DNA from 2 places in the Clostridium celatum genome. Region 1 is predicted to be linked to the other one. Evidence: a T-box and tRNA genes for the amino acid it is inferred to sense, from the RefSeq annotation. Region 1 holds a T-box; the other holds one or more tRNA genes.
What was found. A T-box is a leader RNA that pairs with one kind of tRNA and senses whether it is charged. The one in region 1 lies ahead of thrS (threonine--tRNA ligase), so its partner is inferred to be a tRNA-Thr.
Positions count from the first base shown of each region.

Region 2: it encodes a tRNA-Thr, which carries the amino acid that the T-box ahead of thrS (threonine--tRNA ligase) is inferred to sense. The anticodon was not compared.

Region 1 is NZ_JAJKGM010000010.1:33,123-48,556, forward strand. Features, by position in the region: gene LPC13_RS06370 (O-acetylhomoserine aminocarboxypropyltransferase/cysteine synthase family protein) at 1-28, shown strand, start outside; gene LPC13_RS06375 (homoserine dehydrogenase) at 50-1,267, shown strand; gene rpsD (30S ribosomal protein S4) at 1,415-2,011, shown strand; gene LPC13_RS06385 (M48 family metallopeptidase) at 2,175-3,101, opposite strand; gene thrS (threonine--tRNA ligase) at 3,263-5,194, opposite strand; T-box leader at 5,316-5,522, opposite strand; gene LPC13_RS06395 (hypothetical protein) at 5,988-6,218, shown strand; tRNA gene LPC13_RS06400 (tRNA-Leu) at 6,297-6,380, shown strand; tRNA gene LPC13_RS06405 (tRNA-Gly) at 6,512-6,585, shown strand; gene LPC13_RS06410 (HNH endonuclease) at 6,695-7,096, opposite strand; gene LPC13_RS06415 (hypothetical protein) at 7,257-7,931, shown strand; tRNA gene LPC13_RS06420 (tRNA-Gly) at 7,995-8,068, shown strand; tRNA gene LPC13_RS06425 (tRNA-Lys) at 8,074-8,149, shown strand; gene LPC13_RS06430 (Na+/H+ antiporter NhaC family protein) at 8,712-10,028, shown strand; gene ispF (2-C-methyl-D-erythritol 2,4-cyclodiphosphate synthase) at 10,118-10,585, opposite strand; gene LPC13_RS06440 (class D sortase) at 10,982-11,590, shown strand; gene LPC13_RS06445 (anti-sigma-I factor RsgI family protein) at 11,737-12,735, shown strand; gene rluF (23S rRNA pseudouridine(2604) synthase RluF) at 12,752-13,540, shown strand; gene LPC13_RS06455 (DUF3298 and DUF4163 domain-containing protein) at 14,007-14,735, shown strand; gene LPC13_RS06460 (aldehyde dehydrogenase) at 14,771-15,434, shown strand, end outside.
Region 2 is NZ_JAJKGM010000018.1:39,758-55,191, reverse strand. Features, by position in the region: gene LPC13_RS09325 (proline--tRNA ligase) at 1-1,475, shown strand, start outside; gene cysS (cysteine--tRNA ligase) at 1,511-2,911, shown strand; gene LPC13_RS09315 (Mini-ribonuclease 3) at 3,168-3,578, shown strand; gene rlmB (23S rRNA (guanosine(2251)-2'-O)-methyltransferase RlmB) at 3,599-4,456, shown strand; gene LPC13_RS09305 (NYN domain-containing protein) at 4,479-4,991, shown strand; gene sigH (RNA polymerase sporulation sigma factor SigH) at 5,023-5,667, shown strand; tRNA gene LPC13_RS09295 (tRNA-Thr) at 5,749-5,824, shown strand; gene tuf (elongation factor Tu) at 5,887-7,080, shown strand; gene rpmG (50S ribosomal protein L33) at 7,254-7,403, shown strand; gene secE (preprotein translocase subunit SecE) at 7,454-7,684, shown strand; gene nusG (transcription termination/antitermination protein NusG) at 7,725-8,246, shown strand; gene rplK (50S ribosomal protein L11) at 8,327-8,752, shown strand; gene rplA (50S ribosomal protein L1) at 8,814-9,503, shown strand; ribosomal protein L10 leader region at 9,548-9,676, shown strand; gene rplJ (50S ribosomal protein L10) at 9,713-10,216, shown strand; gene rplL (50S ribosomal protein L7/L12) at 10,250-10,615, shown strand; gene rpoB (DNA-directed RNA polymerase subunit beta) at 10,918-14,619, shown strand; gene rpoC (DNA-directed RNA polymerase subunit beta') at 14,641-15,434, shown strand, end outside.

The sequences.
Region 1 (15,434 bases):
TATTAAAGAAGCATTAGAAGCTATATAAGAATTAATAGGAGGAAGAATAATGACTAAGGTAGCTATTATGGGATATGGGGTAGTTGGTAGTGGGTTAATAGAGCTAATAGATAAAAATAGAGAAAAGAATGATAATGAAGTTGTCATTACTAGTATATTAGTTAGAAATAAAGAAAAACATAAAAATTGTAGTCATTATGAGGTTATTACAACAGATTCAGAAGAGTTATTTTCAAAAGAGAGTGATATTGTAATTGAAGTAATGGGTGGTATTCATCCAGCTTATGAATATGTTAAAAGAGCATTAACTTTAAAAAAACATGTTATTACAGCTAATAAAGACTTAATAGCGACCTTTGGTCAAGAGTTATTTAATATAGCTAAAGAAAACTCAGTTTCATTAAAATTTGAAGCTGCAGTTGCAGGAGGAATTCCTATAATAAAAGCATTAACTGAAAGTCTTTGTGGCAATAAGGTAAATGCTATAAAGGCAATTTTAAATGGAACTACTAATTTTATTTTAACTAAGATGGGGTCTGAAAAGTTATCTTATGATGAGGCATTAAAGGAGGCACAAAAACTAGGTTTTGCAGAAGCTAATCCAGAAGCAGATGTTGAAGGATATGATGCAGCTAGAAAGTTAGCAATATTGTCTAGCTTAGCTTTTGATAAGAGTTTTAAATGGGAAGATATCAATATAAATGGAATTACTGAAATAGATAGCAATGATTTTAAATATGCAAAAAAATTTAATTGTAAAATTAAATTAGTTGCAGAAGCAGTAAAGTGTAGGAATAAAATATATACTTCAGTAAAACCAGTTTTAGTAGATGAAGATAGTATATTGGCTAAAATCGATAATGAAGTTAATGGAGTAATTTTAAATGGGGATGAAATTGGGGAATTAATATTTATAGGAAAAGGGGCTGGAAAGTTACCAACAGGAAGTTCAGTTTATAGTGATTTAAATGATATTATAAATTGTAGATTTTCTGATATAGGTAGCTTTAATAAAGAAAAAGCAGAAATGATTAATTATGCACATAAAACTTGTAATTCTATTTTAAGAATAAGAACATCTGATAAGGATGAGGTTGTAAGTAGATGTAGAGATATTTTCAATAATATAAAGATTATTGATAAAAGTTTAAAAGATGAAGTTGTATTATATATTGAGTGCACATCAGAAGCATATGTCCAAAAGTTTATTGAAACTATAAAAGATGAAATTTATTATAAAGGTTGTAAAAAATTAATATTTATCTAAGTATTAAGATAGAGAGGATTTAAGCCTCTCTATAAAATTTAAAAAATAATGATAATGATAATTATTATCATTTACAAAAAGAAAAAAGTATGCTATATTGAATTTAAGGCTTAAGTACTGCCGGAAATAATTTTAGGAGATGATACTATGGCGAAGATGATGGGACCAAGATTTAAGCAGTGTAGAAGACTTGGCTTAAATGTTTGTGGTCATCCAAAAGCGATGAATAGAGCGACTAAAGGTACTGCAAGAAGTGATAAAAAGCTTTCAGACTATGGTACTCAATTATTAGAAAAACAAAGATTAAGAGCGTATTATGGAGTTATGGAAAAGCAATTTGCTAACTATTTCAAGAAAGCATCTAAATCTAAAGATTTAACAGGATATGCTTTAATTAAATTACTAGAGTGCAGACTAGATAATTTAGTTTATAGATTAGGATTTGCAAACTCAATAAGACAAGCACGTCAAATGGTTGTACATGGACATATATTAGTTAATGGACAAAAGATTGATATACCATCATATCAAGTTTCTGTTGGTGATGAAATTAAACTAAGAGAGAAATCTCAAAAAAATGAAATGTTCAAAGAAAACTTTGAAGCTAACATACTAAATGTGTTACCTTACTTAAGTAAGAATGAAGGTAACTTTTCTGGAATATTAGAAAGATATCCAGAGAGAGCAGAAGTACCAATAGAAATTAACGAAGTTTTAGTTGTAGAGTACTATTCTAAAAATTAGTTAAAGTATCTTTGTTGTAAGAAATAGCTATCCTAGAGTTATATCTTGGGCCATTTATAAAGCCACTGTTGAATTTAATAACGTTGTGTAAAAGAAAAAGACAATGTAATGTGCAGATTACATTGTCTTTTTCTTTTTAGTTTAAAAAATAATAAATTTTTAATTAATAAAGTTCACCATTTCCTTCACCTTTAGCTAAAGCTCTAATTCTTTTAGGTAATATAGGGTGAGTACTTACTAAATTATTGCACCACACAAAAAAACCTTTTATGTCTTTACTATTTTCAATATAATCATAAACATCAATTTTTTTATATAGGTGCTTTCCAGCAAATAAAGAAAACATAGCTTCAATTCCACTAGTTTCAGTAACTTTTTGAGCTAATCTATCACAACTGTATTCTCTTGCTCTTGAAGCTGTAGGTCCTATTATAGGAATTAAACTTGAAAATAAAATAAATATGTTGTAGGAAAAAGTTGCATGTTTATATTTAATGTGAGCTAATTCATGAGCAATAATAAAGTTAAGGGAATCTAAATCATGATATTCTCTATAAGCTATTTCAAATAAGTCACTATTAATTTCTATATATTGTTTATTTATTATAAAAGCAGAAAATGCATTCATAATACCATTTTGTTGAATTAAAAGTGCTTCTGGAACTTTTTTAAGTCCTAATTTATATGAGTATTCCTGTATTTTATAATAAACTTCAGGAAAATTATTTTCAGTAATTTTTATAGCTCTAGATTTATATTTTGCATAATAAAGGTTTACTCCAAATGGAAAACAAATCAAAACTACTAATCCTGTTATTAGTAACTGTAACTCAGTAGGAAAGTTGTTAAGTATTGATGAAGGTGAAAACACAATAGTAGCATATGAAGACATATCAGCAAAAGAATCTGTTAGTGTTTTTTGTAGAGTATTATAATTATGAATGTTAATGATACAAATTACTATAACAGAAAATATTATTAATAAATTAATAAATACTAAAAACAAGTACCATTTTTTTTCAGACTCATGTCTACAATTTTCTATTTCTTCTTTTGTTAATTGTATATAACTATTTTCATTAAAACTCAAATTAAATCAATCCTCTATTCTTTAATAATATTTATATATTAAGGATATACATAATATTAGTTTTTTATGTTACTTTGAAAATTATGTTAAAATTTGTGTAATTTAATTAAAAAAATAAGATATATCAAAAATTATTTGATATATCTTATTTAACTTTAATCTTATCTTTCTTTATTAGCTATTTCAGTAGTAATTCTATCTACAAATGCATCTAAAGCCATTGCACCTTCATCATCATTCTTTCTACTTCTTACAGAAACTTCATTGTTTGCAGCTTCCTTTTCACCAACAACTAGGATATAAGGAACTCTTTCAAGTCTAGCTTCTCTAATCTTATAACCAATTTTTTCAGTTCTGTGGTCAACTTCAACTCTAACACCATTTCTTCTTAAAGTGCTAACTACTTCATCAGCATATTCAGCATATTTATCTGAAAGTGGAAGAACTTTAGCTTGAACTGGAGACATCCAAGTTGGGAAAGCACCAGCATATTTTTCTATTAAAGTAGCAATTGTTCTTTCATAACATCCAATTGATGATCTATGAATAACGAATGGTATTTTCTTTTCACCATCTTTATCAATATAGCTCATACCAAGTCTTTCACCTAAGGCAAAGTCGATTTGAACTGTAATTATTGTATCTTCTTTTCCATGAACGTTTTTAGATTGAATATCAAGCTTTGGTCCATAGAATGCTGCTTCGCCTTCAGCTTCAACGTAATCTATATTTAAGTGATCTAGTATAGTTCTCATTTGATTTTGAGTAGCTTCCCAAGCTTCTGGGTTATTTATATACTTTTCAGTATCTTTTGGATCCCATTTAGAGAATCTATAAGAGATGTCTTCAGCTATTCCTAAAGTTTCCATAACGTAGTTTATTAAATCAATTACTTCTCTAAACTCAGATTCAACTTGCTCTGGAGTACAGATTATATGACCTTCTGATAAAGTGAATTGTCTAACTCTAGTAAGACCGTGCATTTCTCCAGAAGCTTCTTTTCTAAATAGAGTAGAAGTTTCTGCATATCTTATTGGAAGATCTCTATAGCTGTGTTGCTCTGCATTATACACAGTGAATTGGAATGGACAAGTCATTGGTCTTAAAGCCATAACTTCAGTGTCCTTTTCTTCATCTCCTAATACAAACATACCATCTTTATAGTGGCTCCAGTGACCAGAAGCTACAAATAAGTCATTTTTAGACATAAATGGAGTCTTAGTTAAAACATATCCTCTTTTTTCTTCTTCATCTTCAATCCATCTTTGAAGAGTTTGGAATAACTTAGCTCCCTTAGGCATGAATAGAGGAAGTCCTTGACCTACTTTTTCATCAGTAGTGAAAATTCCAAGTTCTCTACCTAATTTATTATGATCTCTCTTTTTAGCTTCTTCTAAGGCTTCTAAATAAGCATCTAAATCGGCTTTCTTTAAGAATGCTGTTCCATATATTCTAGAAAGCATTTTGTTCTTTTCGTCGCCTTTCCAGTAAGCACCAGCAGTTCTTAGAAGTTTAATTGCTTTAATGTTCTTTAATGATAGTACATGAGGTCCTGCACAAAGATCTGTAAAATCACCCATCTTATAGAATGAAATTATTTCATCTTCACCTAAATCATTTATTAATTCAACCTTATAAGGTTCATCTTTCATAAGCTCTACAGCTTCACTTCTTGGAAGTTCAAATTTTTCAATTTGAGGATTTTCTTTTATTATTTTTTTCATTTCAGCTTCGATTTTATCTAAATCTTCAGCAGTGAAGGCTTTTTCTACATCAAAGTCATAGTAGAATCCATTAGCAATAGCTGGTCCTATAGCAATTTTAGCATTTGGATATAATCTTTTAACGGCAGCAGCAAGTACATGAGATATACTGTGTCTTACAGCATCTTTTCCTTCTTCAGTATCAAAAGTACAGATTTCAAGCTCGCAATCTTCATTTAAGATTGTTCTTAAGTCAACAACCTTTCCATTAATTTTTCCACAGTAAGCAGCTCTAGCTAAACCTTCACTTATAGACTTAGCAGCGTCTAAAACTGATGAACCATTTTCAACTTCTCTAACTGATCCATCTTTTAAAGTAATTTTAATCATTAAAAAAATCTCCCTTCGTTTATTTTGTTTATATTTTTGGTAGAAATAAATAACAGCACAAGGGCTGATTAATTGTATAAAAAAAGCCCTACGTCACTTTTCTTATACAAAAATAGTATAGAAAAGGGACGAGAGCATTACATTCCCGCGGTTCCACCCTTAATTGCCTAAAAAGGCCACTTAAGAATCATCGTAACGTGATGAAACGGACTGGATTAGAGTCTCTCAGAGGTAGTCTTCAATTAATTTCATTTAAAAATACTTACAGCCAGGGTATTTTCTCTCTTGAAATGAAGGTTTAATTTACTCGTCTCTTCATAGAGTTAACAATATGAAATAACTTTTATACTATAAAAAGTTATAAATCTTATATAGTTTTAAATAATAAAGTGTAAATATTAATTATAATTTAAATCTATCAGTGAAATAAAAATTTAATATTTATCTTTATAAATTTTCTTAAGAATAATTATAAATATCTATATGATTTATGTCAATAAAGGGTTCTGCTTTTTTATAAAACCTAATTTAGGTTATTAATTAGTTAATAGTATTGATAGATATAAACATAAACTATAAAACAAACTTATTAATTTGAAATTTTATTTTAATATTTTGAATAAAATAGGTAATAGATATATTATTTTACAGTACCATTATATTAAGCCAAAGATAAACAGTACCTAAAAATATATTTTTAATAAAAAAATAAATATGTATATAAATAATGAATATTAAGTAAAGTTTAAGAATATAATTTATTAAATTAAAGGTTAGGGGAATGGTGATATAAATGTATGATGGAGAAATAAGCGTTTATGATTGGTTAAATTTTTTTGAAAGTAAATCTAATCATTGGATTTTTAGATATTGGCGTAGCAATAAGGAGAAATTTTTTGAGAGATTTATGATAGTGGGGAACAAAGAATTATTTATCGTTGCAGACAAACAAAAGGGATGTACTTATGATTTTAAAAAGCCGAATTTAGGTTTTAATATTAGATTCAATTTAGAAGGTGTATAAAATATAATTTAAATAAAATTACAATTATGTAGTGAAGTGTAAAAATGTAAATGTTATAATATATATAAAAGTGTAAATGCAGATGTGGCGAAATTGGCAGACGCACTAGACTTAGGATCTAGCGCCATTGGCGTATGGGTTCGACTCCCTTCATCTGCACCATTTTATAAATAAAAATTTAAATAGCTGAATAAAAAAATATAAAAAAATATAAAAAAGTGTATTGACAAGCTATAAAGTGTTTTATATAATCGTTAATGTAAGATGTCTGAGAAATTCAGATAAAAATATATGCGGGTATCGTATATCGGTAATACTCCAGCCTTCCAAGCTGGAAAGGTGGGTTCGATTCCCACTACCCGCTCCATGATAAAGACGTTGTAATTATACAACGTCTTTTATTTTTATTTAAACAAGTTTTTATATAAATAAAAAAACCACCAAAGATTATTATATTAAGTCTTGGTGGATATTTGTTAAAGTTGTTCTATTAATAAATCTAAAGCTAATTCTTCTAAAATATCTACATTATATTTTACACATCCCATTAATGTAAATATTATATCTTCTTTCTTGTATCCTTCTTTATATCTTTTTAAATTCTTTAGTAATCTCTTTAAAGATCCATTGTGAAGACCTAAAATTTGAGATATTTCTTTAGGTGAATAATATTTTTTAGGAAGAATATTGTACAACTTAGTTTGCATCTCTATCTTATATTGTAAATCAACAAAAATATTTTGATGTGGCCCATCTTTTCCGCGATGATGAAAAGCACATAAATACTTATAGTTTATATCTATATCAAAACCGCCCTCGCTTCTGTGAACTATATGATGAACATCAGCTTCTTTACCACATATTTCGCACGTGTACAAATAATTGCCCCCTTTAAATTTTATACTTATATTATAGAATGATTTTTTTGAATTTTCAAATTAACTGTCTGTTAAAAGTTATATTGATTATAAATGTTATAAAGTGGTAATATTAAATTATAATATATTATATTAAAAATTATGAAGAAAGGTGATAATTGTGAGGCAAAATTATAATTCTTTTGAATATTGGGAAAGTCTTATTATCAAAAATAAAACCATTAGAGGTCATATGCTGATGGATAAAACGCCTACAGATAAGAGCCTTTATATCCATACTTTAATATTTTCTAAAGGAAATGGATTAAACAATGTATGGAGTTATTTTCCAAATGTTAATGCTTTAATAGGATATATTCAATATTCATTTTTACAAGAGGCATTTTATATTTGGATTAATGGCAAGAAAGGAACAGTTTCTTATATTCCAGTAAAACCGGTAGAGGAAATAATAAATGAAGGTGAACGTTCTAAAAAAATAACTAAATTAGAGGCTGAAAATATGAGAAAGCATGTGAAAATGATAAAACATTGCTGGGAATTACCTAAAAATAAAGTGAGTCAGGAACTAAAAAGATTTGTTAGAGATTTTAATAGAACTTGGTATGGTGATAGTAGAGAATTTTTATATTTAAAAATATTTGATACTGCAGAAGAACTAGGTAATTTTGTAATAGAATCTAATTATATGACTACTAGTGAAGAAGAATTTAAAAATAAGACTAGTGAAGATATAAGTACATGGAATGAAATATGTATAAAGGCCACAACAGATAAGGAATGTGGAGAAAAATTTAGAAATATATTGCAAAAGAATCTTACAGAAGTAATATAAGTTAAAATTATATTCTTGACATCATAATATCTATAATAGTATAATTATAGATGTCAAGAATATGCGGGTATCGTATATCGGTAATACTCCAGCCTTCCAAGCTGGAAAGGTGGGTTCGATTCCCACTACCCGCTCCATATAAGCGCTATTAGCTCAGTTGGTAGAGCACCTGACTCTTAATCAGGGTGTCCCCGGTTCGAACCCGTGATGGCGCACCAAAAAAGAAGTAACTTTAGTTACTTCTTTTTTTATAAGTATACTATTTGAAGTGGTATTTTATTGAATTATTAAAGGAAAAGTTGTTTGATAAAATATAAAAAATAAGGAAAATAATTTATTAAAAATTCTTTCCAGTTGACATAAATTTATTAAGTTGTTAAAATTGAACCTGTAAAATAAAATATCTTATCAAGAGCGGTGGAGGGACTGGCCCTATGAAGCCCGGCAACCTATTAACAGTTAGAGGTTAGTAGTTAGAAGTTAGTAGTTTATAATTAAGAGTATTAATAGTCTTAATTATTGTATATTAAATTGTTTTAAATTTTTAATGTTAATTACTAATTAAAAAACTATAACTTATAGCTATTTTTGTGGTGCTAAATCCTGATAGATGAGAAAATATATGTAGTTTTGATTATTTAAGCTTCTGAGTTTCTCAGGAGCTTTATTTTATTTAAAGAACTATTTATATAATAAATAGTTGGGCTGTTATGTTTATTATGTTTTAAGTTTAGAACTAGTAATTATAGTTCTAATTAATTACAAAGAGGAGGAAGGAAAATGAATAACAAAGGAAATGCATGGGCATTATTACCGTTACTTGTATTTATAGTTGTTTATGTATCGTCGGCAATAATTGCTAAAGATTTTTATGCGGTATCTGTAATAGTTCCTTTTTTAGCAGCTGCTTTAGTTGCTTTAATTATGAATAGAAAAGTTAAATTTGAAGATAAAATAGAAATTTTCTGTAAAGGGGCAGGGAATACTAATATTATTTTAATGGTATTAATATTTATATTAGCAGGAGCTTTTGCTCAAGTTGCGAAATCAATGGGGGCTGTTGATTCAACAGTAAATTTAGGACTTTCAATACTTCCAAGTAATATAATGATTGCAGGATTATTTATAATAGCTTGTTTTATATCATTATCAGTTGGAACATCTATGGGGACAATAGTTGCATTAGTACCAATTGCAGTGGGAGTTGCAGAAAAAACAGGAATAGTTGTAGCATTAGCTGTTGCATCTGTAGTATGTGGAGCAATGTTTGGAGATAATTTATCTATGATTTCTGACACAACTATAGCGGCTACAAGAACTCAAGGTTGTGAAATGAAGGATAAATTTAAGATGAACTTTAAAATAGTATTACCAGCAGCTATAATTACTGCATTAATATTTGTTTTAGTAACAAGAGGTGCAGAAGTTACTACTGTAGAAGCTTTAGACTATAGTCTGGTAAAAATAGTTCCTTATATTGCCGTTATTATAGGAGCTCTTGCTGGTTTAAATGTTATTGTTGTTTTACTAGGTGGAATAATAATAGCAGGTGCAATTGGATTCATAAGTGGAAGTTTTGATTTGTTAGGATTTTTCGGTGCAATTGCAGATGGAATTGGTGGAATGAGTGAGCTTATAATAATTTCACTTTTAATTGCAGGTACTATTGAAATAATAAAAGCTAATGGAGGAATAGATTTTATTATAAATAAGGGATTAAGAGGTTTTAAAAGTAAAATGGGAGCTGAATTTGGGATAGCAGCATTAGTAAGTTTAGTTGATATTTGTACAGCTAATAATACTGTTGCTATAGTTACTGTTGGACCTATAGCTAAAGATATATCTGATGAAGTTGGTCTTGAGCCTAAAAGAGTAGCAGGAATTATGGACATGTTCTCTTGTGTGTTCCAAGGAATTATACCATATGGTGCACAGCTTATATCAGCAGCAGGACTTGCAGCGCTTTCACCATTTGCAATAATGAAATATCTTTTCTATCCATATTTAATGGGAATTTCTGCAGTTATTGCAATAATTGTATATAATAAAAGAAAAACAAAACAAGTTGAAAATAAAAAAATAAAAATGGTAAGTTAAAAATAATGAGTGAGAAGTAAATGAATAGAACTTTTCACTCATTATTTTTTATAGTTTTAAGTATTGTTGGTAGTATTTTATTTTCTATTTTACTTTAATAAGCAAATACTTTGAGATGATATACCAAGTCCTTCACCGGTAAAACCTAAACCTTCTTCTGTAGTTGCTTTAACATTAATTTGGTTAACTGATATATTTAGAGCATCAGCTATATTTTTTCTCATACTTTCAATGTGTGGAGCCATTTTTGGTTTTTGTGCTATTATAGTAGAATCGATATTACCAATAGTGAAATTATTATCCTTTAATAGCTTTCCAACTTCTTTTAATAGTTCAATACTAGAGATACCTTTATATTTTGGATCTGTATCAGGAAAATGCTTTCCTATGTCTCCAAGAGCTGATGCACCAAGTAAACTATCCATTATTGCATGAATTAGTACATCAGCATCTGAATGGCCTAAAAGACCAAGTTCGTACGGAATTTTAACTCCACCTAAAATAAGGTCTCTATTTTCAACTAACTTATGTACATCATATCCCATTCCTATTCTCATAAAAATCACCTCATAAAAATTTTTTTTAATATATTTTAACATAAAGAAGTAATATTAATAATAATAAAAATGGGATATTTAAAATTAATAATTTGAAGATTTATATTTTTTTACATAGTTTGATTTTTTACCTTTAGTTTTTTTAGGATAAAAAGAAAAGATATTTCTGATGTATGCATATAGTTTGTATAAAAAGAAGAAATGTTTTGATTTTATTTTTTTTCTTTTGAATGTAAAGTCGATATAAATAACATTATCTTTACGCCCTTTCATAAACACCTCTCTATATTACATAATTAATATATAAATATATTATTTTAAATGCTTTATGATATAATATATGTAGAAAAAATGATATTTTATACTAAAATAAAAAATAAATGGGAGTGATAATTTATGGACAAGTTTAGACGAATTGTAGGGGTAATTTTAATTCTAGTTGGGGTGTTTATAGTAGGGGATGTAGTTTATAAAAAAATAGAAACAAATAAAAAACAACAGCAGATGATAGATTTATTTGAAGGTCAAATTACTGGAGAAAAACAAGAAGGAGAAAATGCATCACAAGAAGTAGTAAGCTTAGATGATATCAATGGTTATTCACCAATTGCTATTATGGAAATTCCTAGAATAAAATTAAAACAAGCTATTGTTACAGGAATTGATGATAATACATTACAATACTTTTTAGGGCATTTCCCAGATTCAGCTATGCCGGGAGAAGTAGGAAATTTTGCTGTTGCAGGACATAGAGTTTCTGATTATACAGATGCATTTATTAATTTATACAAAGTTAAAGCTGGAGATGAAGTAATTATTAATACAAGGGATAAAAAATATACTTATGAAATAGATGATAATTTTATAGTTGATCCAAGTGATGTAGAAGTTCTAGAAAAATCAGATTATGAGAAAATAACTCTAATAACTTGTACAGTAGGTGCAAAACAAAGAGTAGTTGTAACGGGAAAATTAATAAAGACTGAAGATATTAATAATGGATAATAAAAGAAAAGAAGAGTGCTATTTTGTAAGTGATAACTAAGAGAAGAAATAAAGATTTACTTATATAACTAATGATAGAGATTAATTAGTAAACTGTAAAAATATTTTATATATTAACTAAAGATTTGTTATGTTAGGGGAATAATATGCAGGAGTTTATAAATGATAAATATAGATTTTCTTCAGCTTGCCCATTAGTGTTACTTGGAGATGATATAATTGAGGCAAGAAGTAAGGAGATAGATAAGATAACTTCAGAGCTTATTGAATATAAAGTTTTAATAAGAGATTTAATAGAGAATGATATAAGCTACGAAATTAGAAATGAGATATTAAATATAGCTCTATTTATTACTGAAAATGTAGAGCTATATGATAAGTTTATTGAAAGTAAAGAATTACCAGTTGATGAAATTAGTAAGGAAACTAATAAGTTAAAAAGTTATATTGAAAAGTATAAACAATATATAATAGCATATGTAATTATATTTGGAAATCCGGCTTATAGATATATTAGAGAATATGTACAAATTGTAGAAAATAATAAAGATGAAATTGGAAAAGAATTAATAGAATTTAAGGAAAACAATTTATTAAAAGGTATTATCATATATAGAAATAAAAAAAGTGCTATTATAATAACATCTCTAGGTGAATTTAAAAGAATAAGGTTATTAAATCAATGTATTAAAGGTGAAGAAGGAGATGGAGTTGCTAAAAAAACTGTAAGCGATTATAAGATTCATATAGCAATAATATTAATAATTATAACTACTTTAACTTTAGGAATAACATATACCTATAGAAATATTGTAAGAACTATAGTTGTTGAGAATAATGCTTTAATAAAAGTAAAAATACAAGTTAATACTTATGGTAGGGTTTTTGATATATTAGCTACAACTAATGAAGGTCGTGAAATTATAAAGGAAATTGATGTTGTTGATAAAGAAATGGATACAGCTTTAAGTACTTTTATAGAGTATATAGATAAAAACAATATGATTTTAGATTCGGGAATAATAATAACAATTAGTGGAAAACCAATTAAGTATGGAAGTATAGAAAAAAGTGAAAAATATATTTATAATAATGGTATTAATGCTAAATTAAATAATGTAGGTAGCGAACATAAAATTAATTAAACAAAGGAAGGTAAATATGCAGCAAAAGTCACGAAAAAATAATCAACAGGTAATTGTACACAGTGATAGAGGAGATACTATAAGATTAAATAAATATATAAGTGAGTCAGGCTTTTGCTCAAGAAGAGAAGCAGATAAGTTAATAGAACAAGGAAAAGTTATGGTAGATGGCGTAAAGGCTACTATGGGAACTAAAGTAGCTAAGGGTCAAGTTGTTAAAGTAAATGGTAAGCTTATTTCTAAAGAAGAGGAATTAGTTTATATAGCTTTAAATAAGCCAGTTGGAATTACTTGTACTACTGAGCATAAGGTTAAAGGTAATATTGTTGACTTTGTTAATCATGAAAAAAGAATATTTCCTATAGGAAGATTGGATAAAGATTCACAAGGGTTAATTTTATTAACTAATGATGGTGATATAGTTAATAAAATTTTAAGAGCTGGAAACAATCATGAAAAAGAGTACATAGTAACAGTTAATAAACCTATTAATGATGAATTTATTAGAAGAATGGGAAATGGAATTAAAATTTTAGGGCAAGTTACAAAAAAATGTTATGTAAAAAAAGAGGGAAATTGCACTTTTAGAATTATTTTAACTCAAGGGTTAAATAGACAAATAAGAAGAATGTGTGAGTCGCTAGGATATCAGGTAGTTAAGTTAAAAAGAATAAGAATAATGAATATTGATTTAGGCGATTTAAAAATGGGTAAATGGAGAGATTTAACTTATGATGAGTTAAAAGTAATAAATAAATTAATAACTACCTCCGGTAAAACTAAAGAAGTTGATGAAGAAGAATAAAAATGAGAACTCCTTGTTAGTGATTTTATTAAACTACTAACAAGGAGTTATTTTTATAAATATTTATTTTTGTAAAAAATAAAAAAAGGTTTATAAGAAAGTTAATTTTGTTAATACTAATAAGGATAATTAAGTTATTAACAGTTATTGAAAGAGTGCTGTTGATAATGTTGATAAAAATTAAAATTTGTTTAAAACGCCTATTTAATTATTAAATAAATAATAAAGGTGGATAAAAATGATATTAAAATGAAATATTGATATTTATTTCTTAAAAATAAGTTATAAAATTACTATGTAAAAAATTAAAGAATTAACAAAAAATAGAGGTTTCACACATAATCCACAACCACATGTGGATAAGTTGTTGTTAATTTGTTGATATTATTGTTAATAATTATTAACAATAATGTAGATAATAATATAAAAAAGAAGAATTTTATCAGAAAAGTAGGAGGGATATTACATGAAACGTCTAATTATAGGCTTTTTAGGGGGATTTATGTTGTTAGTAATTTTAAATAGTTATCCACAAGCAATGTTGAAAAAGTGTGTGGGTATTCAATATACTGATAAAGCTAATGTTGTGGATAAAGTTTATAAAAGTAAAAATGAGTACTTAGATGTCAATGTTATAATTCCTCAGATTGAAAATTTAACTAATGAAAATCAACAAAAAAATGTTAATGATAAGATTATAAAGTGGACAGAAGCATGGATAAATGATGTTAAAGAAGTTGCAGATGATTATTTTAAAAATGCACCAGCACCATTAATGCCATATCAATTATATGCTAGATATAAGATTACTAATAACAGCGATATATTAAGTTTTTATATAGATTACTATCAGTTTACAGGTGGAGCACATGGAGTAACAACTAGAATTGCATATAATGTAGATTTATATACAGGTGCAGAATTGATGGTAGAGGACTTGTTTAAGAAGGAGTTTGATTTTAAAAGAGTTATAGATAAAGAAATAGGTAGACAAATAGCAAAGGATCCAGATAGATATTTTATGGGGAAGGATGGATTTAATGGAATAAAGCAAAATCAAAGCTTTTATATTAAAAATAATTCTCTTGTAATTTATTTTGGATTATACGAAATAGCTCCGTATGCATCAGGAATATCAGAATTTATTATACCTCATAAGTTATTGGATGGTAATTTAATTTATGATAGAATTTAGAAAAGGAAATAATAGATATTAGATGAGGCGTATGTATGAAAGATATATTATCAGTTTTTAATAATCAAAAAGAATATTTTTGCACAGGAAATACACTTAATATTAAATTTAGGATAGACAACTTAAAAAAATTAAAAAATATAATTAAAAATAATGAGGATAAAATATTAGAGGCATTAAATAAAGATTTAGGTAAATCAAAATTTGAGGCATATGCTACAGAATTAGGAATAGTATATGAAGAAATTAATACACATATAAGAAATGTGAAAAAATGGGCTAGAAGGGAAAAAAGAAAATCTCCTATATTATATTATCCTTCAAAAAGTTATGTATATAAAGAACCATATGGGGTAACATTAATAATTGGACCTTTTAATTATCCTTTTCAATTAGTTATAGCACCTTTAATAGGTGCTATTTCTTCTGGAAATACTGCAATTATAAAACCATCAGAATATAGTAAAAATGTGGCTATACTGTTACAAGAGTTAATAAACGAAAATTTTGATTATAACTATATTCAAGTAGTAGGAGCACTTGAGGGTAAAGAGGTAGTATCTGAATTATTAAATTTACCTTTTGACTATATATTCTTTACAGGTAGTGTGCGAGTAGGAAAAATAGTAATGGAGAAGGCGGCAAAGTATCTTACTCCTATAACATTAGAACTTGGAGGTAAAAGTCCTTGTATAGTAG
Region 2 (15,434 bases), on a different contig from region 1:
TATGGCAAGAGTCAGGTAGATGGGATGTTTATGGAGATGAAATGTTCAGATTAAAAGATAGAAATAACAGAGATTTTTGTCTTGGGCCAACTCATGAAGAAGTATTTACAGATATAGCAAGAAATGAAATAAAATCATATAAACAACTACCAGTAAATCTTTATCAAATTCAAACTAAGTATAGAGATGAAAGAAGACCAAGATTCGGTGTAATGAGATCAAGAGAATTTATAATGAAGGATGCTTATAGTTTTGATAAAGATCAAGCTGGATTAGATGTATCTTACGATAAAATGCATGATGCATACGTAAAAATATTTAATAGATGTGGAATAGATGCTAAATGTGTTGCTGCTGATTCAGGAGCAATCGGTGGATCAAACTCTGCAGAATTTATGGTTAAATCAGAAGTTGGTGAAGATGATGTAGTATTCTGTTCAGCTTGTGATTATGCAGCAAATATAGAAAAAGCGGAAGCAACAGCAGAAAGAGCAGAAGTTGAAGAATTATTAGAAATGGAAAAGGTAGCTACACCAGATAGTAGAGGGATAGATGAAGTTTCAAGTTTCTTAAATGTATCACCAAAGAAAACAGTTAAATTATTAATGTTTAACGTTGATGGAAAGATAGTAGGCGTAGTTGTTAGAGGCGATAGAGAAGTTAATGAAGTTAAGGTATCAAATGCGGCAAATGCAGCAACTGATATAGCAATGGCATCTCATGAAGAATATAGAAATGCAACTGGTTGTGAAGTTGGATTTGGTGGACCAGTAGGAATAAAAGTAGATTTATTACTAGTAGACGAAGAAGTTACTTATATGTATAACATGATAACTGGAGCAAATGAAACAGGATATCATTTAAAAAATGTTAATTATGGAAGAGACTTCGAAGGAACTGTAGGAGACTTTAGAAACATAGAAAGTGGAGAAAAGTGTCCAGAGTGTGGAGCAGAAGTTACTATAGCTAGAGGAACAGAAGTTGGGCATATATTTAAATTAGGAACTAAGTATTCAGAGGCTATGAATGCTACATTCATAGATGAAAATGGGAAAAATACTCCATTTGTTATGGGCTGTTATGGAATTGGAGTTACAAGAACAATGGCTTCAATAATCGAACAACATCATGATGATAATGGAATAATATGGCCACTTTCAGTTGCACCATATCATGTTTCAGTTATACCTGTAAATATTAAAGATGAAGCTCAAATGGAAATAGCTAATAAACTATATGAAGAATTAAGAAGAATTGGTGTAGATGCTATATTAGATGATAGAAATGAAAGACCAGGAGTTAAATTTAAAGATTCAGAACTTATCGGAATTCCTATGAGAGTTACAGTTGGTAAGAAAATAACTGATGGTGAAGTTGAATTTAAATTAAGAGATGGAGAAATGGAAGTAATTAAGATTGATGATGTTATTGAAACAGTAAAATCTCAATTTGAAAAGAATAATATAAGATTATAATATTAATACACTAAAAGAAAGGGAGGGATCTCACAGTGAAGATTTTTAATAGCTTAACAAGAAAAAAAGAAGAATTTGTTCCATTAGAACCAGGGAAAGTTAAGATGTATGTTTGTGGTCCAACTGTATATAATTTCTTCCACATTGGTAATGGAAGAACATTTATAGTATTTGATACTATAAGAAGATATATGGAGTATAGAGGATACGAAGTAGAGTATGTTCAAAACTTTACAGATATAGACGATAAGATGATAAATAAAGCCAATGAAGAAGGTACAACAGTAAAAGAAATTGGTGATAAATACATTTGTGAATATTACAAAGATGCTGATGGATTAAATATAAAAAGAGCTACTATTAATCCAAGAGCAACAGAATTTATTACAGATATAATTAAGTTTGTTAAAGGATTAATAGAAAAAGGATATGCGTATGAAGTAAATGGAGATGTTTATTTCAGAACTAAGAAGTTTGAAGGATATGGTCAGCTTATAGGTCAAAATTTAGAAGACTTACAAGCTGGAGCAAGAATAAATGTTGATGAAAGAAAAGAAGATCCAATGGATTTTGCTATCTGGAAAGCTCAAAAACCAGGTGAGCCTGCTTGGCAAAGTCCTTGGGGACCAGGAAGACCAGGATGGCATATTGAGTGTTCATGCATGGCTAAGAAATTACTTGGGGACACTATAGATATACATGCAGGTGGTATGGATTTATCATTCCCTCATCATGAGAACGAAATAGCTCAAAGTGAAGCATTAACAGGAAAGAAGTTTGCAAACTATTGGATGCATTCAGCATTCTTAAATGTTAATAATCAAAAAATGTCTAAATCATTAAACAACTTTTTAACAGCAAGAGATGCATTAAAACAATATGATGCAGATGTAATAAGATTCTTAATGCTATCAGGTCATTATAGAATTCAATTAAACTTCAGTAACGATTTATTAGAATCAGCTAAGGCATCAATTGAAAGATTATATAATGCTATAGGAAATTTAGAAAACTTAATAACTGAAGTTAATACAGAAAAGATGAATGATGAAGAAGTTAAGTATTTACAATCTTTAAATCAATATAGAGAAAGATATATTGAAAAGATGGATGATGATTTTAATACAGCAGATGCTATATCAGTATTATTTGATTTAATAAGAGATACAAATAGTAATGTAACTATAAATTCATCTAAAGAATTATGTGAAAAGGCATTATCTCTTATAAGAGAACTTGGAGCTCCACTTGGAATATTACAAAAAACTACTAAGGGGAACTTAGAAGAAGAGATTGAAGCATTAATTGCGGAAAGACAACAAGCTAGAAAAGATAAAAATTTTGCTTTAGCTGATAAGATAAGAGATGAACTAAAAGCAAAAGGAATAGAACTTTTAGATACTCCTCAAGGAGTAAGATGGAAAAAGGTAGACTAATTCAAAAGTGACAAATTGCAAATAATTAATATGAAGTTTTAAGAAGAAACTACTAAATATGTAGTTTCTTCTTAATGTAGATTTTATAAAAATAGCAATTTATAAGTTGAGAGTAATCTTAAATTTGCTATTTGTCATGTTTAATAAATATGTATAATAATTTATTGAAAAGTATTATTTTAATAAGTTATACATTTTATGGATAATATATTTAATGAAAGAATTTTTACCTTTATAATTGATAAGGAGAGAACTTATGTTAAAGGACTTAAAAGTAAAAGAATTTACTGAAAAAGAAGCTAGACTTTTAAATCCACTTCAACTTGCTTTAGTTGGGGATGGTGTATATGAGCTTTTTATAAGAAATTCTATATTAGCTAACAACATTGAGTTAAGTGCACATAAGATGCATGTAAAAGCAATTGGATATGTAAAAGCAAAAAGTCAAAGTGCTATTATGCATGCTATAGAAGAATATTTAACTGAAGATGAAAGTTACATATTTAAAAGAGGTAGAAATGCTAAATCTGCAACAGTGCCAAAAAATGCAGATGTAAGAGACTATAGAATGGCAACTGGATTTGAGGCTTTAGTTGGATACTTATATTTAACTGGTAATAATGAAAGATTAGAATTTGTATTTGAAAATGCATTAAAGATAATCTAATAGCTAAAAGGAGAATAGATATGGCTAAAAGAGAAAACCCTAGAAGAAGAGAAAGAGAATTTAATAAGTTACAAGAAAAACAAAATAGAAGAGAAAGAGCGAGTTTTGCACCGGCAAAAGAAACTAATATTGAAGCAGTAAGAGAAGATTTAGTTATAGGAAGAAATGCGGTTATAGAAGCATTAAAAAGTGATAGAACTATAGAATGTATATATGCTATTAAAGGAGATTTAGAAGGATCAATAAAGGTTGCTTTAGGCCTTGCAAAAGAAAAAGGTATAGTTATTAAAGAAGCAGATAGAAGAAAACTTGATACTATGAGTGAAGGTTTAAATCACCAAGGTATTATTGCAAAGGTTACTCCTTTTAAATATAGTGAAGTAAGTTATATATTAGATTATGCAGAAAAAAAAGGAGAAAAGCCTTTTATAGTAATATTAGATGAAATAGAAGACCCACATAATTTAGGCTCAATAATAAGAACAGCAGAACTTTGTGGAGTTCACGGAATAATAATACCTAAGAGAAGAAATGTTGGAGTAACTTCTACGGTTTACAAATGTGCTGCAGGTGCTATAGAACATATGAGAATTGCAAAAGTTACTAATATAAACGCAACTATTGATCTATTAAAAGAAAGAGGTATTTGGGTTTACGGAGCTGATATTCATGGTAAAGATTATAGCTACAATACAGATTTTTCAGGTCCATGTGCTTTAATAATAGGTAGTGAAGGGAAAGGAATATCAAATCTAACTCTTAAAAAGTGTGATTTATTAGTAAAAATTCCTATGATAGGTAAAATTAACTCTTTAAATGCTTCTGTAGCAGGTGGTATAATGATGTATGAGGTATTAAAAGGAAGATTGACTAAATAATTTAAAGCGACAGAGGTTAAAAGTGAAATTTATTTTTATAGATGGATACAATGTGATTAATAGTTGGAGTAATTTAAAGCATGAAAAAGAAGTTAGTTTAGATAGTGCGAGGCAAAAGCTAATTGATATTTTACATAATTATGGAGCAATACATGGATGTAAAATAATGCTTGTGTTTGATGGATATAAAGTTGCGCGAAATTTAGAAAGTAAGTACGAGTATAATAAAAACCTTACAGTAGTATTCACTAAAAGTGGAGAAACTGCAGATGCTTATATTGAAAAAGAAATACACAATATAGGTAGACGTTTTGAAGTTTCAGTTGTAACATCAGATTCTCTTGAGCAACAAACTATATTCCAGAGAGGTGCAACTAGAATTTCATGTGTTGAATTTTATAATATGATTTTTGATACATCAGAGGATATAAAAAGAACTGTGAGAAGCAAAACAAATGCAGTAAGAGAGAGCACAGTTCAAGATAATATAGATGATGATATTTTAAAAAAGTTAGAAGCGATAAGGCGTAGCTAAAGAATAGTAATTTGGGGTTGGAGGGGAAATTGTGAATAGCAAAGAATATTCAAAAGAAATAGCTAGTGAATTTGAAAGTAAAGCAGAAGAAGAGGTAGTCATAGAAGCGAAAAATGGAAGCGTGAGGGCTCAAGAATATGTTATTTCTAAATATGAAAGCTTTGTGAAAGCAAAATCCAAATCATATTTCCTAATAGGAGCTGATAAAGAAGATATTTATCAAGAAGGTATGATAGGGTTATATAAAGCTATTAGAGATTTTAATTATGAGAAATCAACAACATTTAAAGCTTTTGCAGAGTTATGTATAACTAGGCAGATAATAACAGCTATAAAAACAGCTACTAGGCAAAAGCATATCCCACTAAATACATATATTTCTCTTAATAAACCTGTATCTGAAGATGATTCAGAAAGAACACTTTTGGATATAATATCTAGTATGAAGATAACTGATCCAGAAGAGCTTATTATAAGTAAAGAGAAAAAGAAGTATATAGAGGGTGAAATATCAAAAGTGCTATCAGATTTAGAAAAAGAAGTTCTTCAATCTTATTTAGATGGCAAATCATATCAAGAGATTGCTTGTGATTTAGATAGACATGCAAAGTCTATTGATAACGCTCTTCAAAGGGTTAAGAGAAAGCTTGAAAAATGCCTATCTGATAGCAAATAATAATGGTAAAATCATATTGACAAAAAAAACAAATGATAGTAAACTTTATAATTGGTATATTAAAGTGTATAACGCTTTAATGCTCATGTAGCTCAGTCGGTAGAGCGTCGCCTTGGTAAGGCGGAGGCCGTCGGTTCAATCCCGATCGTGAGCTCCATTATATAAATTTAGTATGCAAACGCTAGGCAAAGTTTATTTAAAATAAGGAGGAATTTTCAAATGGCAAAGCAAAAGTTCGAAAGAAGTAAACCACACGTAAATATCGGAACAATAGGTCACGTAGACCACGGTAAGACTACATTAACAGCAGCTATTACAACAGTATTAGCAAACAGAGGATTCGCAGAAGCGTTCAACTACGCTGATATCGATAAGGCTCCAGAAGAAAAAGAAAGAGGAATCACAATCAATACAGCTCACGTTGAATACGAAACAGAAAACAGACACTACGCTCACGTTGACTGTCCAGGACACGCTGACTACGTTAAGAACATGATCACAGGAGCTGCTCAAATGGACGGAGCTATCTTAGTTTGTTCAGCAGCAGATGGTCCAATGCCTCAAACAAGAGAGCACATCCTACTAGCTTCAAGAGTTGGTGTTGACTACATCGTTGTATTCTTAAACAAAGCAGATATGGTTGATGACGAAGAATTATTAGAATTAGTTGAAATGGAAGTTAGAGAATTATTATCTGAATACAACTTCCCAGGAGATGACATTCCAGTAATCAAGGGATCAGCTTTAAGAGCATTAGAAAACCCAACAGATCCAGAAGCAACAGCTTGCATCATGGAATTAATGGATGCTGTAGATAGCTACATCCCAACTCCAGAAAGAGCAACAGATAAGCCATTCTTAATGCCAGTAGAAGACGTATTTACAATCACTGGTAGAGGAACAGTTGCAACAGGAAGAGTTGAAAGAGGAATTCTTCACGTATCAGACGAAGTAGAAATCGTTGGATTAATGGAAGAAAAGAGAAAAGTAGTTGTAACAGGAATCGAAATGTTCAGAAAGTTACTAGACGAAGCACAAGCTGGAGATAACATCGGAGCATTATTAAGAGGTGTTCAAAGAACAGACATCGAAAGAGGTCAAGTATTAGCAAAAGTTGGATCAGTAAATCCACACAGCAAGTTCGTAGGTCAAGTATACGTACTTAAGAAAGATGAAGGTGGTAGACATACTCCATTCTTCGATGGATACAGACCACAATTCTACTTCAGAACAACAGACGTTACAGGATCAATCAAATTACCAGAAGGAATGGAAATGGTTATGCCTGGAGACCATATCGATATGAACGTTGAGTTAATCACTCAAGTAGCTATGGATGAAGGTTTAAGATTCGCTATCAGAGAAGGTGGAAGAACTGTAGGTTCAGGAGTTGTTACTGCTATAGTTGAATAGTAATTAATTACTTAACATATAAAAGGGCTGGGTTAGTTTACCTAGTCCTTTACCAAGCTAATATTATTGACATAATATCGGTTTTATGGTAAGGTGTTTAAGTAATTAACGAAATAGATAACACAATATCATATAGACTTATATAATTATTTGGATAACTGGAGGTGCAGACTGTGAGAGTTAAGATAACATTAGCATGCACAGAGTGTAAGCAAAGAAACTACAACACAATGAAAAACAAGAAAAATAACCCAGACAGAATGGAAATGCACAAATATTGCAGATTCTGTAAGAAACACACAACACACAAAGAAACTAAATAGTTGACTTTAGAGGAATGACACATATTCGCAATAGTTAAGGATGTGAAGTAATGGCTATTAAAGAAAATGTAAATATTAATACTAAAACTTCTGAAAACAGAGGGCTTTCTAAGTTTTTTAGAGAACTTAAGGCAGAGGTTAAAAGAATAACTTGGCCTTCTAAAGATGACACAAAAAAAGCGTTAATTGCAGTAGGCGTAGTCGTACTAATATATATTATATTAGTAGGCGGGTTAGATTATATTTTTACAAACCTCTTTAAATTAATTTTCAAACTATAATCAAAGGAGGTTTAGATGGGTTTTCTCATCTATAGTAAATATGAGTGAAAGAGCTAGATGGTATGTAGTACACACATATTCAGGATATGAAAACAAGGTTAAAGCTAACCTTGAAAAAACTATTGAAAATAGAAACCTTGAAAGCTTGCTTCTTGACATTCAAGTTCCTATGGAGGAAGTTATTGAAGAGAAAGATGGTAAGACTAAGGTTTCTTTAAAGAAGAAATTCCCTGGTTATGTGTTAGTAAAAATGCTTATGACTGATGAGTCATGGTATGTGGTTAGAAACACAAGAGGTGTAACAGGATTTGTTGGCCCAGGTTCTAAACCAGTACCTCTTACTGAAGAGGAAGTAGAATCTATGGGAGTTGTTGAAATGCCTATAGATATTGACTTAGAAGTAGGAGAAAGCGTAAGAGTTATTTCAGGACCGCTTAGAGAATTCGTAGCGATAATCCAAGAAATAAGCCTTGAAAAGCACAAGATAAAGGCTTTAATTGACATGTTCGGCAGAGAAACTTTAGCCGAACTAGATTTCAACCAAGTTGAGAAATTAGTTTAATATTATATTGTATAAAACTAATGTTTTTAATTAAGTGGGAGGACAAAGTCCGTATTACCACAGTATAGGAGGAATAGTAAATGGCTAAGAAAGTAACAGGAATGATAAAATTACAACTTCCTGCAGGAAAGGCAACACCAGCACCACCAGTAGGTCCAGCATTAGGGCAACACGGTGTTAATATTATGGGATTCTGTAAGGAGTTTAACGCAAAGACTGCTAATCAAGCTGGATTAATAATACCAGTTGTTATAACAGTATATCAAGATAGATCATTTAGCTTTATCTTAAAAACTCCACCAGCTGCAGTTCTAATCAAGAAAGAATTAGGATTAGAAAGTGGTTCAGGAGTTCCAAACAGAACAAAGGTTGGAACATTAACTAAGGATCAAGTTAGAAAGATCGCTGAATTAAAAATGCCAGACTTAAATGCTGCTTCAATCGAAACTGCTATGAGCATGATCGAAGGAACTGCAAGAAGTATGGGTGTTACTATAGCAGAGTAATTCTAATTTTTTTAAAAAAGTGGGAGGTAAAAACCGCTAAAACCACGAAGGAGGCATTACAATGGGAAAGAAATATGTTGAAAGTTCAAAATTAGTAGATAAGAACGTTTTATATACACCAGCTGAAGCTTTAGATTTAGCTGTTAAAACTGCAAAAGCTAAGTTCGATGAAACTATCGAATTACACGTAAGATTAGGGGTAGACCCAAGACACGCTGACCAACAAGTTAGAGGAGCTGTTGTTCTTCCAAACGGAACTGGTAGAAGTGTTAGAGTTTTAGTATTCGCTAAAGGTGCTAAAGCTACAGAAGCTCAAGAAGCAGGAGCAGATTTCGTTGGAGCTGAAGAATTAGTTCAAAAGATCCAAGGTGAAAACTGGTTCGATTACGATGTAGTAGTTGCTACTCCAGATATGATGGGTGTAGTTGGTAGATTAGGTAGAGTTTTAGGACCTAAGGGATTAATGCCAAACCCAAAATCAGGAACAGTTACATTTGATGTAGCTAAGGCTATTGCTGAAATCAAAGCTGGTAAGGTTGAATATAGAGTTGATAAAACTGCTATCGTTCACTGCCCAATCGGAAAGAAATCATTTGGTGTTGAAAAGTTACAAGAAAACTTCCACGCTTTAATGGACGCTTTAGTAAAGGCTAAACCAGCAGCTGCTAAGGGACAATACGTTAAATCAGTATCTGTTTCAAGCACAATGGGACCTGGAGCAAAAATTAACCCAACTAAAGTTTTAGATTAATATTGACATAATGGAATTTACATAGTATAATAAATTTCGTTGTGAAAAAGAAAATACTGTTTCCGTAGACAGTAGGTGCCGAAAGGTTTAAAGTGATCGCCTACCTAGGATATACTAGATATGTGATTATTTGGTCTTCCTGTGTCTATGGGAAGACCTTTCTTAATATATATTACAGTTAATAACTGTGAGGAGGTGGACACACAGTGATAAAGAAGAATAGACAAATCAAAGAAGCTAAGGTAGCTGAGATAAGAGAAAAGTTAGAAAAAGCTCAAGGTGTAGCATTAGCTAATTACCAAGGATTAACAGTTGAAGAAGATACAATGTTAAGAAAGAGCTTAAGAGAAGCTGGTGTTGAATATAAAGTTTACAAGAACTCATTAGTAACATTAGCAGCTAACGAATTAGGTCTAGGTGATTTAGTTCAATACTTAGAAGGGCCAGTTTCAATAGCATTCGGATACGAAGATGCTACTGCTCCTGCAAGAGTATTAAACAACTTCGCTAAAGATCATAAGAAGTTAGAACTTAAAGCAGGTGTTGTTGACGGTATTGTTTATGACAAGGCTGGAGTTGAAAAACTTGCAACAATCCCATCAAAAGAAGTTCTTATTGCAAAACTTCTTGGAAGCTTCAAAGCTCCATTATCAAACCTTGCATATTTATTAAATGCAATTAAAGAAAAAAAAGAATCAGAGTCAGCTGAATAATAAACTGATAAAAATTTTGGAGGTGCAATTAAAATGACAAGAGAAGAAATCATTCAAGCTATAAAAGAAATGACTGTTTTAGAATTAAACGAATTAGTAACTGCTTGCGAAGAGGAGTTTGGTGTTAGCGCTGCTGCTCCAGTTGCTGTTGCTGGTGGAGCTGTTGCAGGTGCTGCAGCAGAAGAAAAGACTGAGTTCGACGTAGTATTAGCTAACGCTGGTGCTAACAAGATCAAAGTTATCAAAGTTGTTAGAGAAATAACTGGATTAGGATTAAAGGAAGCTAAAGAAATAGTTGACGGAGCTCCTAAGACATTAAAAGAAGCTGTTTCTAAAGAAGAAGCTGAAGACATGAAAGCTAAATTAGCTGAAGTTGGAGCTGAAGTAGAAGTTAAGTAATTTCTTAACTTTATATAAAAAGGTGCTTAATAGCACCTTTTTTATTGCCTAAATACAGAAAATGATAAAATTTACTAAAATTGTAGGAATAAAAAATAATATGTAAAAGTGTTGACAAAAAAAATCCATTATGATACTATCATTAAATGTACTATTCATTATGGATAATTATATATTCTTACGAAAATGAGTATAATCAATAGAAAAATGGTTATACTATAACGTGATGCTCTCCGAAAGCATAGGTCCTTAGGGAAATTATGCTTTTGGTTATTTTACTTTAAAACAAGGGGTGAAAATTCATGGTACATCCTGTCCAAGTCGGAAAAAGAACTAGAATGAGCTTTGCTAAGGTTAAAGATGTAACCGAAATGCCAAACTTAATCGAAATACAATTAGATTCTTATGAGTGGTTTTTAAGAGAAGGTTTATTAGAAGTATTCGATGATGTAAATCCAATCACTAACTTTACTGGGAATCTTGTGCTTGAGTTTGTAGACTATAAGCTTGATATGGATAATATCAAATATTCGGTTGAGGAATGCAAAGAAAGAGATTGCACTTACGCAGCTCCATTAAAGGTGTCAGTAAGACTGACAAACAATGAAACTGGAGAAATTAAAGAACAAGAAGTCTTTATGGGTGATTTCCCACTAATGACTGAACAAGGAACATTCATCATCAATGGTGCTGAAAGAGTTATTGTTAGCCAATTAGTTAGATCTCCAGGTGTATATTATAGTAATACTGTTGATAAGAGTGGTAAAAAACTATTCGCTTCAACTGTTATTCCTAACAGAGGTGCATGGTTAGAATATGAAACAGATTCTAATGATGTTATTTATGTGAGAATTGACAAAACTAGAAAATTACCAATAACTATTTTAGCTAGAGCTATGGGTTATGGAAGTGACCAAGAGCTTTTAGACTATTTTGGTGAAGAAGAAAGATTTAAAGCTACTATTGAAAAAGATAATACTAAGACTAAAGAGGAAGCTTTACTTGAAATCTATAAGAGATTAAGACCAGGTGAACCTCCAACAGTAGATAGTGCAGTATCTTTAATAGACTCTTTATTCTTTGATGCAAAGAGATATGATTTATCAAGAGTTGGTAGATACAAATTCAATAAAAAGTTAGCTCTTAACTTAAGACTTATAAACCAAATAGCTGCTACTGATATAATAAACCCTTCAACTGGAGAAATAATGGTTGAACAAGGTGAAAAAATTAGCAGAAGCATGGCTGAGGATATTCAAAATGCAGGAATTAATTCTGTTGATATCTTAGTTGAAGATAAAGTTTTAAGAGTTATAGGTAACCACTTTGTAGATATAGAAAAAGTAGTATCATTTGATATTAGTGATTTAAACATAAGAGAAGCTGTTCATTATCCAACTCTAATGGAAATATTAGAAAATTACGATGATGAAGCGACTATCAAAGAAGAAATTAAAAAGAACATAACTAGATTAATACCTAAACATATAGTAAGAGATGATATATTTGCAACTATAAGCTACGAATTAGGATTAGCTTACGGTGTAGGATATACTGACGACATAGACCATTTAGGTAACAGAAGATTAAGATCTGTTGGTGAGCTTCTTCAAAATCAATTTAGAATTGGTTTATCAAGAATGGAAAGAGTAGTTAAAGAAAGAATGACTATTCAAGACCAAGAAGCAATTACACCACAAATGTTAATCAATATTAGACCAGTTGCTGCATCTATCAAAGAATTCTTTGGTAGTTCACAATTATCACAATTCATGGATCAAACAAATCCACTTTCAGAATTAACACATAAGAGAAGATTATCTGCTTTAGGACCAGGAGGTCTTTCAAGAGAAAGAGCTGGTTTCGAAGTAAGAGACGTTCACCATTCTCATTATGGTAGAATGTGTCCTATAGAAACTCCAGAAGGACCAAATATAGGGCTTATTAACTCACTTGCAACATATGCAAAAGTTAATGAATATGGATTTATTGAAACTCCATATAGAATTATAGATAAAGAAACTGGTGTTGTGACTAATGAAATAAGATACTTCACAGCTGATGAAGAAGATTTATATTTAATAGCACAAGCAAAAGAACCAATCGGTGAAGACGGTAGATTTGTAGACAGTAGAGTTACTGTTAGATATAAGCATGACATATTACAAGTTAATGCTAAAGATGTAGATTTAATGGACGTTTCACCAAGACAAATAGTTTCAGTTGCAACAGCAATGATACCTTTCCTTGAAAATGATGACGCGTCTAGAGCACTGATGGGTGCGAACATGCAACGTCAAGCAGTTCCACTATTAAAGCCACAAGCGCCTATCGTTGGTACAGGAATAGAATACAGAGCAGCAGCTGACTCAGGAGTATTACCAAAGGCTAAAAATTCAGGTAAAGTTGTATATGTTAGTTCTTCAGAAATCAGAGTTAAGAGAGATGCTGATGGCGGAATTGACACATATAAATTACTTAAATTCAAGAGAAGTAACCCAGGTACTTGTATAAATCAAAGACCTTTAGTTGATAAGGGTGAAATTGTATTTAAGAACCAAGTATTAGCTGATGGACCAGCAACTGACCTAGGAGAAATCGCATTAGGAAAGAATATCAGAATGGGATTCATTACTTGGGAAGGTTACAACTACGAGGATGCTATGCTTATCTCTGAAGAATTAGTAAGAGAAGACGTATTTACTTCTATCCATATTGAAGAATATGAATGTGAAGCTAGAGATACTAAGCTAGGACCAGAAGAAATAACAAGAGATATTCCAAACGTAAGTGAAGATGCTCTTAAAGATATAGATGAAAGAGGAATAATCAGAATCGGTGCTGAAGTTAGATCAGGAGATGTACTTGTAGGTAAAGTAACACCTAAGGGTGAAACTGAGTTAACAGCTGAAGAAAGATTATTAAGAGCGATATTCGGTGAAAAGGCTAGAGAGGTAAGAGACACTTCTTTAAGAGTTCCACACGGAGAAGCTGGTATCATCGTTGATGTAAAAGTATTTACAAGAGAAAACGGTGATGAATTAAATCCAGGTGTAAATGAGCTTGTAAGATGTTACATTGCTCAAAAGAGAAAAATATCTGTTGGAGATAAGATGGCAGGACGTCACGGTAACAAAGGGGTTATTTCTAGAGTTTTACCAGAAGAAGATATGCCATTCTTACCAGATGGTAGACCACTACAAATTTGTTTAAATCCACTAGGGGTTCCATCTCGTATGAATATCGGTCAGGTATTAGAAGTTCACTTAGGATGGGCAGCAAGTCAATTAGGATGGCATATAGCTACTCCTGTATTTGATGGTGCTACAGAACAAAATATTGAAGAATGCTTAGTAAAAGCAGGATACAATGCGCATGGAAAGACTGTATTATACGATGGAAGAACTGGAGAACCATTTGATAATGAAGTTACAGTTGGTATAATGTATATCTTAAAACTTGCTCACTTAGTTGATGATAAGATCCATGCTAGATCAACAGGTCCATATTCATTAGTTACTCAACAACCACTTGGAGGTAAAGCTCAATTCGGTGGTCAAAGATTTGGGGAAATGGAAGTTTGGGCATTAGAAGCTTACGGTGCAGCTCACACATTACAAGAAATCTTAACAGTTAAGTCAGATGATGTTGTAGGTAGAGTTAAGACATACGAAGCAATAGTTAAAGGTGAAAATATTCCAGAACCAGGAGTACCAGAATCATTTAAGGTTCTTATCAAAGAACTTCAAGCTTTATGTTTAGATGTTAAAGTGTTAAATGAAGACAATGAAGAAGTTAAATTAAAAGAATTCTCAGATGATGATTCTGATGAGTTAGAAGTAAACATTGAAGGTACTGAAGAAGTAATTCCGGAACATGTAGCTGATGAAGACAGCTATACAGTTAATGATGAAGAAATTGAAGAGGATATTGATTATGAATCATTTGCTCTTGAAGGTTTTCATGAAGAAGAATTAGATGAATTCGTTGATGACGAACACTAAAATTGAAGGGAGGATATACCCTTGTTTGAATTAAACAATTTTGATGCTATACAAATAGGTTTAGCTTCACCAAGCCAAATTAGAGAATGGTCAAGAGGAGAAGTTAAAAAACCAGAAACAATTAACTATAGAACTTTAAAACCAGAAAGAGATGGTCTATTCTGTGAAAGAATTTTTGGACCTATGAAAGACTGGGAATGTCATTGTGGTAAATACAAGAGAGTTAGATATAAAGGGATTGTTTGTGACAGATGTGGAGTTGAAGTTACAAAAGCTAAAGTAAGAAGAGAGAGAATGGGGCACATTGAACTGGCTGCTCCAGTATCTCACATTTGGTACTTTAAAGGAATTCCATCAAGAATGGGATTACTTTTAGATATGTCACCAAGAGCTTTAGAAAAAGTTCTTTACTTTGCGTCATATATCGTTATAGATCCAAAAGAAACTTCATTACTTAAAAAACAACTTTTAAGTGAAAAAGAATATAGAGAAGCAGTTGATAAGTTCGGTGAAGAAAGCTTCGTAGCTGGAATGGGTGCAGAGGCTGTTCAAGAAATCTTAGGAGAAATCGACTTAGATGCATCTTCAAGAGACTTAAAAGAAGAGTTAAAGACTAGTAGTGGTCAAAAGAAAGTAAGAATCATAAGAAGACTTGAAGTTGTAGAATCTTTTAGAAAATCTGGAAATGATCCAAGATGGATGGTTATAAATGTTATTCCAGTTATTCCACCAGATTTAAGACCAATGGTTCAATTAGATGGAGGAAGATTTGCTACATCTGATTTAAATGATTTATATAGAAGAGTAATAAACAG